DNA from 2 places in the Vibrio bathopelagicus genome. Region 2 is predicted to be linked to the other one. Evidence: riboswitches for the same ligand, from Rfam matches in the RefSeq annotation. Region 2 holds a riboswitch; the other holds the start of a gene.
What was found. A riboswitch is a leader RNA that binds a small molecule or an ion and turns the genes downstream of it on or off. The one in region 2 is predicted to bind lysine.
Positions count from the first base shown of each region.

Region 1 (3,428 bases), 880 kb from region 2:
ATTCAGGCCGTTGCTGACCGATTAGCTGAAGCGTTCGCTGAATACCTGCATAAAGAAGTGAGAAAGGACATTTGGGGCTATTCGCCGGATGAGGATTTGTCTAATGACGATTTGATTCGAGAGAAGTACCAAGGTATTCGTCCTGCTCCGGGTTACCCAGCCTGTCCTGAACATACTGAAAAAGGTACGTTGTGGGAGTTGATGGACGTTGAAAAAGCGATCGACATGTCACTAACTACGAGCTACGCGATGTGGCCAGGAGCTTCAGTGTCTGGTATGTATTTCTCACACCCTGACGCTAGATACTTTGCGATTGCACAGATTCAACAGGATCAAGTGGACAGCTATGCTGATCGTAAAGGTTGGGATATGTTGGAAGCTGAGAAGTGGTTAGGACCAAACATTAACTAATGATTGTTTCATCACGAGAAAAGGGTTGCTTAAGAGCAACCCTTTTTGTATTTGAAATTCGTTGTTTATACGCTCAAACGAGTGGCTACTCGTTTATTCGAATAATTCTTGGTGAAGTTTTTGAATTGCCAACTTGGATACTGATTCATTTAGCAAGAAGCATAGGTTGTGTGGACTTGCTCCGTAACAAATCATACGTAGGTTGAAGTCTTCAAGAGTGCCGAACACCTGCTTCGCATAGCCTTTGCTTTCACTCATGTTGTTGCCAATAAGAGCAACAAGGCATAGGTCGTGTTCAATATCTACAGAACACAGCTCTTCAAGCTCAATTCGAGCGGCTTCTGGTAACTGAGGAGCACCACCTGATGTATCGGTTTGATCGAGAGTGAGTGACACACTGATCTCTGAGGTAGTGATAAGATCCACAGAGATCTTATGTTTAGCAAGGATCTCAAATACCTTAGCTAAGAAGCCATAAGCATGGAACATATTGGCACTGCGTAGCGTAACCATGGTTTGGTTGCAGCGCAGGGCAAGCGCTCTGAACAGAGGAGAGCTTTCAACTTGTTGACGAATCCATGTTCCACCTAGCTCTGGTGCTTTTGATGAGCCGACAAAGACAGGGATTTGATGGCGTAGTGCAGGAACCAAAGTCGATGGGTGCAAGATCTTCGCACCAAAATTTGCCATTTCCGATGCTTCACTAAAGCTGATCTCTGGGATAGGGGAGGCCTTAGGTGCAACACGAGGGTCGGTAGTGTAGATACCCGGAACATCCGTCCAGATCTCTAAACCAATCGCCTGTACCGATTCGGCAATCAGTGCTGCTGAATAATCACTGCCACCGCGGCCTAACGTTGTGGTGTTGCCTTCGCTATCAGCACCGATAAAACCTTGGGTAACGACAACTTGTTGTTGGCAAAGTGGAATTAGCTTCTGTTTTGCTAAAGCTGCAATATCTTCCAGTTGTGGTTCTGCCTTACCGAAGTCATCATTGGTGCGCATTACTTCTCTGATATCAAAACGAACTGCTGGTGTGCCACGCTCACGTATGATCTGAGCGAGGATATGTGTCGACATCAATTCGCCACATGCGACAAGGTGGTCAGTCAGCTTTGTGCTGACTTGGAATGATGCTGCTTCGGCTGCACTCGCAATATCATCGAGAATGCTATGAACCTCTTTCTCGATACTGTTCGGATCGGCTAACTGAGCAAGAATCGTATTATGAATGTCCGTCAACTGTGTCACTAGTTCCTGACGACGAGCTTTGTCTTGAACACCATTCGCCAGTTCAACTAGCAAGTTAGTGACGCCAGAACATGCACTACTCACGACCAGTTTCGTATTTGAGTTGTTTTCAATAATGGCAGCACAACGGCTCATTGCTTCAAAGTTGGCAACACTTGTTCCACCAAACTTAGCGACATTAAAAGAACCAGCTACATTAGATGCACTCACGATATATCTCCCACGACTTCCTAAAATAAAATTACGGTTGGGTAATCCAACGTCCGATGTTTTTCGAAGAGAGTTTTAGAGCAAAAAGAGAGGAATTATTAGAATAGTAACCTCAGAAGCTCTTCACCATATAGAAATGGCGACAGTTGACGGGATTCAGCCCGCTCAACCGATAATAAAGGTCCTGCATCCTTTTATTATCTCGGCACTGCTCCCCATAAATGTTTTGTATTGGAAATGCGGCTCCACAAAACACCTGCCTGGGCAGTGCTCCTCTTCTGCTAGATAGCCATTTCATTGAACGTGTTTGTGATAACAATGTCAATCCGTAACTTGAGATAATTGAAAAATAATTTTAACAATTATGTGACAGTGGTTTGACCTCAATACTTATGGCTAATTGCTGAGGTAATCAATTTGCTTTAGGGTGGATTGTTCACAACATTAACGTAAGGGATGTACATGTCTAATTTAACACTCACTACTGCTATCGATAGCTTTTATCCGCCGCACCGAACGTTAATGGGACCAGGTCCTTCTGATATCTCGCCTCAAGTGCTACAGGCTTTAAGCCGTCCAACCATCGGTCACCTAGATCCACTGTTTATTGCGATGATGGATGAGCTTAAACAGCTTCTTAAATACGCTTTTCAGACTGAAAACGAATTTACGATTGCCGTTTCTGCACCGGGCAGCGCGGGTATGGAAACCTGTTTTGTTAACTTGATTGAGCCTGGTGAAAAGGTGATCGTTTGTCGTAACGGTGTCTTCGGTGAGCGTATGCGAGAGAATGTTGTGCGTTGTGGTGGCGAAGCCATCCTTGTTGACGACGAGTGGGGCAAACCCGTTTCCGTTGAAAAGGTAGAACAAGCATTGGCAGAAAATCCCGATGCTGTTGCTGTTGCATTTGTGCATGCAGAAACGTCTACTGGAGCGTTATCGGATGCTCAAGCTATCTCAGCTATCGCTCGTCAGTTTGATGCGTTAACGATTGTTGATGCAGTGACGTCACTAGGTGGTGTGCCATTACTGGTTGATGAGTGGCAGCTTGATGCAGTTTATTCTGGAAGCCAAAAGTGTCTGTCTTGTGTACCAGGACTATCTCCGGTGACTTTTTCTCAGCGTGCTGTTGATAAAATGAAAGCCCGCCAAGCGCCAGTGCAAAGCTGGTTCCTAGATCAAAGTTTAGTATTAGGTTATTGGAGTGGAGAAGGTAAGCGTAGCTACCACCACACGGCACCCGTGAACAGCTTATATGCTCTGCATGAGTCGTTGGTTCTATTGAAAAATGAAGGTTTAGACAACGCTTGGTCACGTCACTATGCGATGCACCAAGAACTTAAAGCTGGCGTAGAAGCTTTGGGATTAAAGTTTGTGGTTGATCAAGAGAGTCGCTTACCTCAATTGAATGCACTTTACTTCCCTGAAGGGATTGACGAAGCCAAAATAAGAACGCAGTTGTTAGAAGAGTATAACCTTGAAATCGGTGCAGGCCTTGGCTCTTTAGCTGGGAAGGCTTGGCGTATTGGTTTAATGGGTTATGGCGCTCGAAAAGA
Region 1 covers NZ_CP062500.1:350,310-353,737, forward strand. Annotated here, with positions in the region: gene metH (methionine synthase) at 1-411, shown strand, start outside; gene lysC (lysine-sensitive aspartokinase 3) at 505-1,872, opposite strand; lysine riboswitch at 1,981-2,158, opposite strand; gene IHV80_RS01710 (pyridoxal-phosphate-dependent aminotransferase family protein) at 2,335-3,428, shown strand, end outside.
Region 1: it holds a riboswitch for lysine, as region 2 does, so the genes downstream of both, lysC (lysine-sensitive aspartokinase 3) here and IHV80_RS05595 (Na+/H+ antiporter NhaC family protein) in region 2, are expected to answer to the same signal.

Region 2 (3,428 bases):
AACCATTTATTCGAACTTTTTTCACGAAATTTAAAATTAAATTAACAGGCACAAAAAAGGGAGGCTAATGCCTCCCTGATACTTTACTGATTAGCTTTCACTTTTAGCTTTTGCACGTCGCCATTTTGCAACGAGAGAAGTAAGCCAATGCAAAACATACTGCAACAAACGTTAGAGACGCCGCACTAAATGCGATACCAATTGAAGACGTCATACCTAGCGTGATGAAACCAATACACGATACGAACGCTACAGACAATGCATAAGGAAGCTGTGTCGATACGTGGTCAATGTGGTTACAACGAGCACCAGTAGAAGAAAGAATCGTTGTGTCAGAGATTGGAGAACAATGGTCACCAAATACTGAACCAGCCAGAACCGCACTTAGCATAGGTAGAATCAACGCGATGTCAGAAGCTGCAGCCATGTCACCCGCGATAGGAAGCATGATACCAAACGTACCCCAAGATGTACCTGTCGAGAATGCCATTAGGCCAGCAAGAAGGAACAAGATAACAGGTAGCCAGTGGTAATCAATGTTGCCAGTCGCTAGAGATGATAGGTACGAACCTGTCTTCATGTCACCGATAACAGAACCAATAGTCCACGCGAACACAAGGATAAGGATAGCGCCAAACATTGAGCTCGCACCGATCCACATTGTTCTTGCGATATCAGACATAGGTAGCTTTTGCTTGAAGACTGTCGCTAGTGCAACAAGCAGACCTAGAACGCCACCGTAAACAAGAGACTTACCTACATCTGTATTTTCGAACGCACCAAGCAGGTTGAATGCTTGACCGTCAGCAGCCAGCGCTTGGCCACCTGTGTAAAGCATGGCAGCAACTGTTGCTACAATTAGCGATACGATTGGCATAACAAGATCAGAGACAGAACCGTTTTCGCTCTCTTCAATGTCTAGCTCTTCGTTCAGGTCATGAGCTTGCTTTTGATCGTTATCACCATCAAAGCCACGACCTTGTGATGCTTCAATCTCATGCTCACGCATTTTACCAACGTCTAGACCAAACCACGCTACCGCAAATACCATAAGTAGTGCGAATACAGCATAGAAGTTCATTGGGATAAGACGAACGTAAGCACCCAGTGCAGAATACTCTGTCACACCGTGCGTTACTAAGATGCCACCAATAATAGTAATGATGTAAGCACCCCAGCTAGATGCTGGCATGATCACACACATAGGAGCAGCAGTAGAATCTAGGATATAAGCTAGCTTAGCGCGAGATACATAGAAGCGGTCTGTTACAGGGCGAGAGATAGCACCTACCGCTAAGCTGTTGAAGTAATCATCAACAAAGATGAATACGCCTAAGAAGGCAGCAAGTAGTTTTGAACCACGTTTGCTCTTCACGCGAGACTGTGCCCATTCAGCGAATGCGCGAGTACCGCCAGAAAGTGTCAATAGAGCGGTCATCATTCCAAGGATAAGTAGGAATGCGATAATGCTCATGTTCCAAGTGTTGATACCACCATCTTCGATGAAAACACCAGATGCTTTAGTAAACACGTAGCTAGCTGCGTTACCTACTGAATAGTCAGCAAGTAGAATCGCACCCATGACGATACCGACACCCAAAGAAACCAATACACGGCGGGTAACAATAGCAAGAGTCAATGCAACCAAAGGAGGAAGCAGCGATAAAGGCGATGTTGCAAAATCTATTAAATTCATGATCTTCAAAAACCAGTTTTTTATTTGGCTAGAGATCTACTGCAGACAAACTTGATACGACTTATCAAGCTCATGTTGAACTAAGCGAAAGGGAAGTGAACACTTCACCCAACCCTACAGTAGCGCTCCATAGTTTAAAATTAAGACTATGGCAGTGTTGTACCTATTGAGCACAACCCCAGCAAATTGCTTAGATATACAATTTACTTCGGCAATTAGACCTTTCATTCCCGTTCATTGGCATCACCCCAACGAAAACTACTTTTTATAATTGCACCTCTACGTGCGATAACATTATTAACCGTGCAAACCAGAGTTTAACAACAAATTAACCAAAGCATCGCATCAGGTAGCCGCAATTGTACTCATCAAGAGCAACAATGCAACATATCATTCCGAGAAAAATAGCTTTTTGTTAATGAACTAATCAATACAAAAATAGTCTACATAAAGCAATTACTCCACCAGTCACATATCGATTTTTAAGAGATTCTTAATAATTATTATAAATTCATCAAAAGTGAGCCGTTTCTTTTTCAACTATTCATCTCACTTTTATATTTAAATAACCAATACGAGAAATACTATTTGTTTTATTCCTAGGCTCTGTTTATTATTAGGAAGATTATTTAGTTTACCTTGATGGAAAATATCATGTCTGAATTAACAAAAACTTTATTGAATATCCGTAGCCTTCGCGCATTCTCACGTGAATTAACTCTTGAACAACTTGAAGAAGCGCTAGACAAGCTAACTATTGTTGTACAAGAGCGTCAAGAGTCTGAAGCTGAAGAACAAGCTGCTAAAGCAGAGCAAGAAGCTAAGCTTTCTGCTATTGCTGAACAAATTGCAAAAGACGGCATCGATGTTGCTGATCTTATTGCTGCGCTTTCTGGTGAAGCAAAAACAAAAACAGCAAAAGCTAAACGTGCTCCTCGTCCAGCTAAATACAAATATGTAGATGGCAATGGCGATGAGAAAACTTGGACTGGTCAAGGTCGTACGCCTTCAGCTATCCAAGAACAACTAGATGCTGGTAAATCTCTAGAAGAGTTTGCTATCTAAACATTTAGTTTACTTAGTGAGTAATCAATTACACGCTAAGCAATAGAATTAATATTAAAGTCGACTAAAGTATTATTTACGGCTTCAATATATTCAGAAACAAAAAGGCTCCTTTCGGAGCCTTTTTTATATTTCATTATTAGAAATATAAATGGAAACGATAAAAATATCTTATCTTTCCCAGTATGCTTCTTCTAGACTGTCTTCTCTTTCAGGAAGGCCGCGAGACAAACGTGGAGAGTGCTGAACCAACACCTCATAACTTGCACGGTTTGAATATTTACATACTTGCGAGAAAGATGAATACGTTAAGAATGCATGTTGATGCTTGCTAGAGTTCGGCACATTTTCTTTATGATATTTATTTGCTGCCATATCATGTAATAAAGCCGACAACGCCGCATCCCCTGCACCATTGGTATTTTTGATCTTTTCTGGACCGCCCATGTAAGGTGCGATATGCGAATAAATTTTCGTTGGGTTGTCACATAACTCTTTATGCGCAGGACGACTAAACTCATAACGGTTAAATTCAGCAATCGAGCCTGGTAACAACGGCAATGACGTTTCACGCTTCACAGCGTCTTCAGTGTAACCCGCCATAAACAAGCCAACTGGGCCAGCCGTACATAGAACTAAGTCTACCCACTCTAATGCTTTGTCTGAA
Region 2 covers NZ_CP062500.1:1,231,540-1,234,967, reverse strand. Annotated here, with positions in the region: gene IHV80_RS05595 (Na+/H+ antiporter NhaC family protein) at 104-1,696, opposite strand; lysine riboswitch at 1,809-1,986, opposite strand; gene IHV80_RS05590 (H-NS family histone-like protein) at 2,351-2,761, shown strand; gene IHV80_RS05585 (inosine/guanosine kinase) at 2,933-3,428, opposite strand, start outside.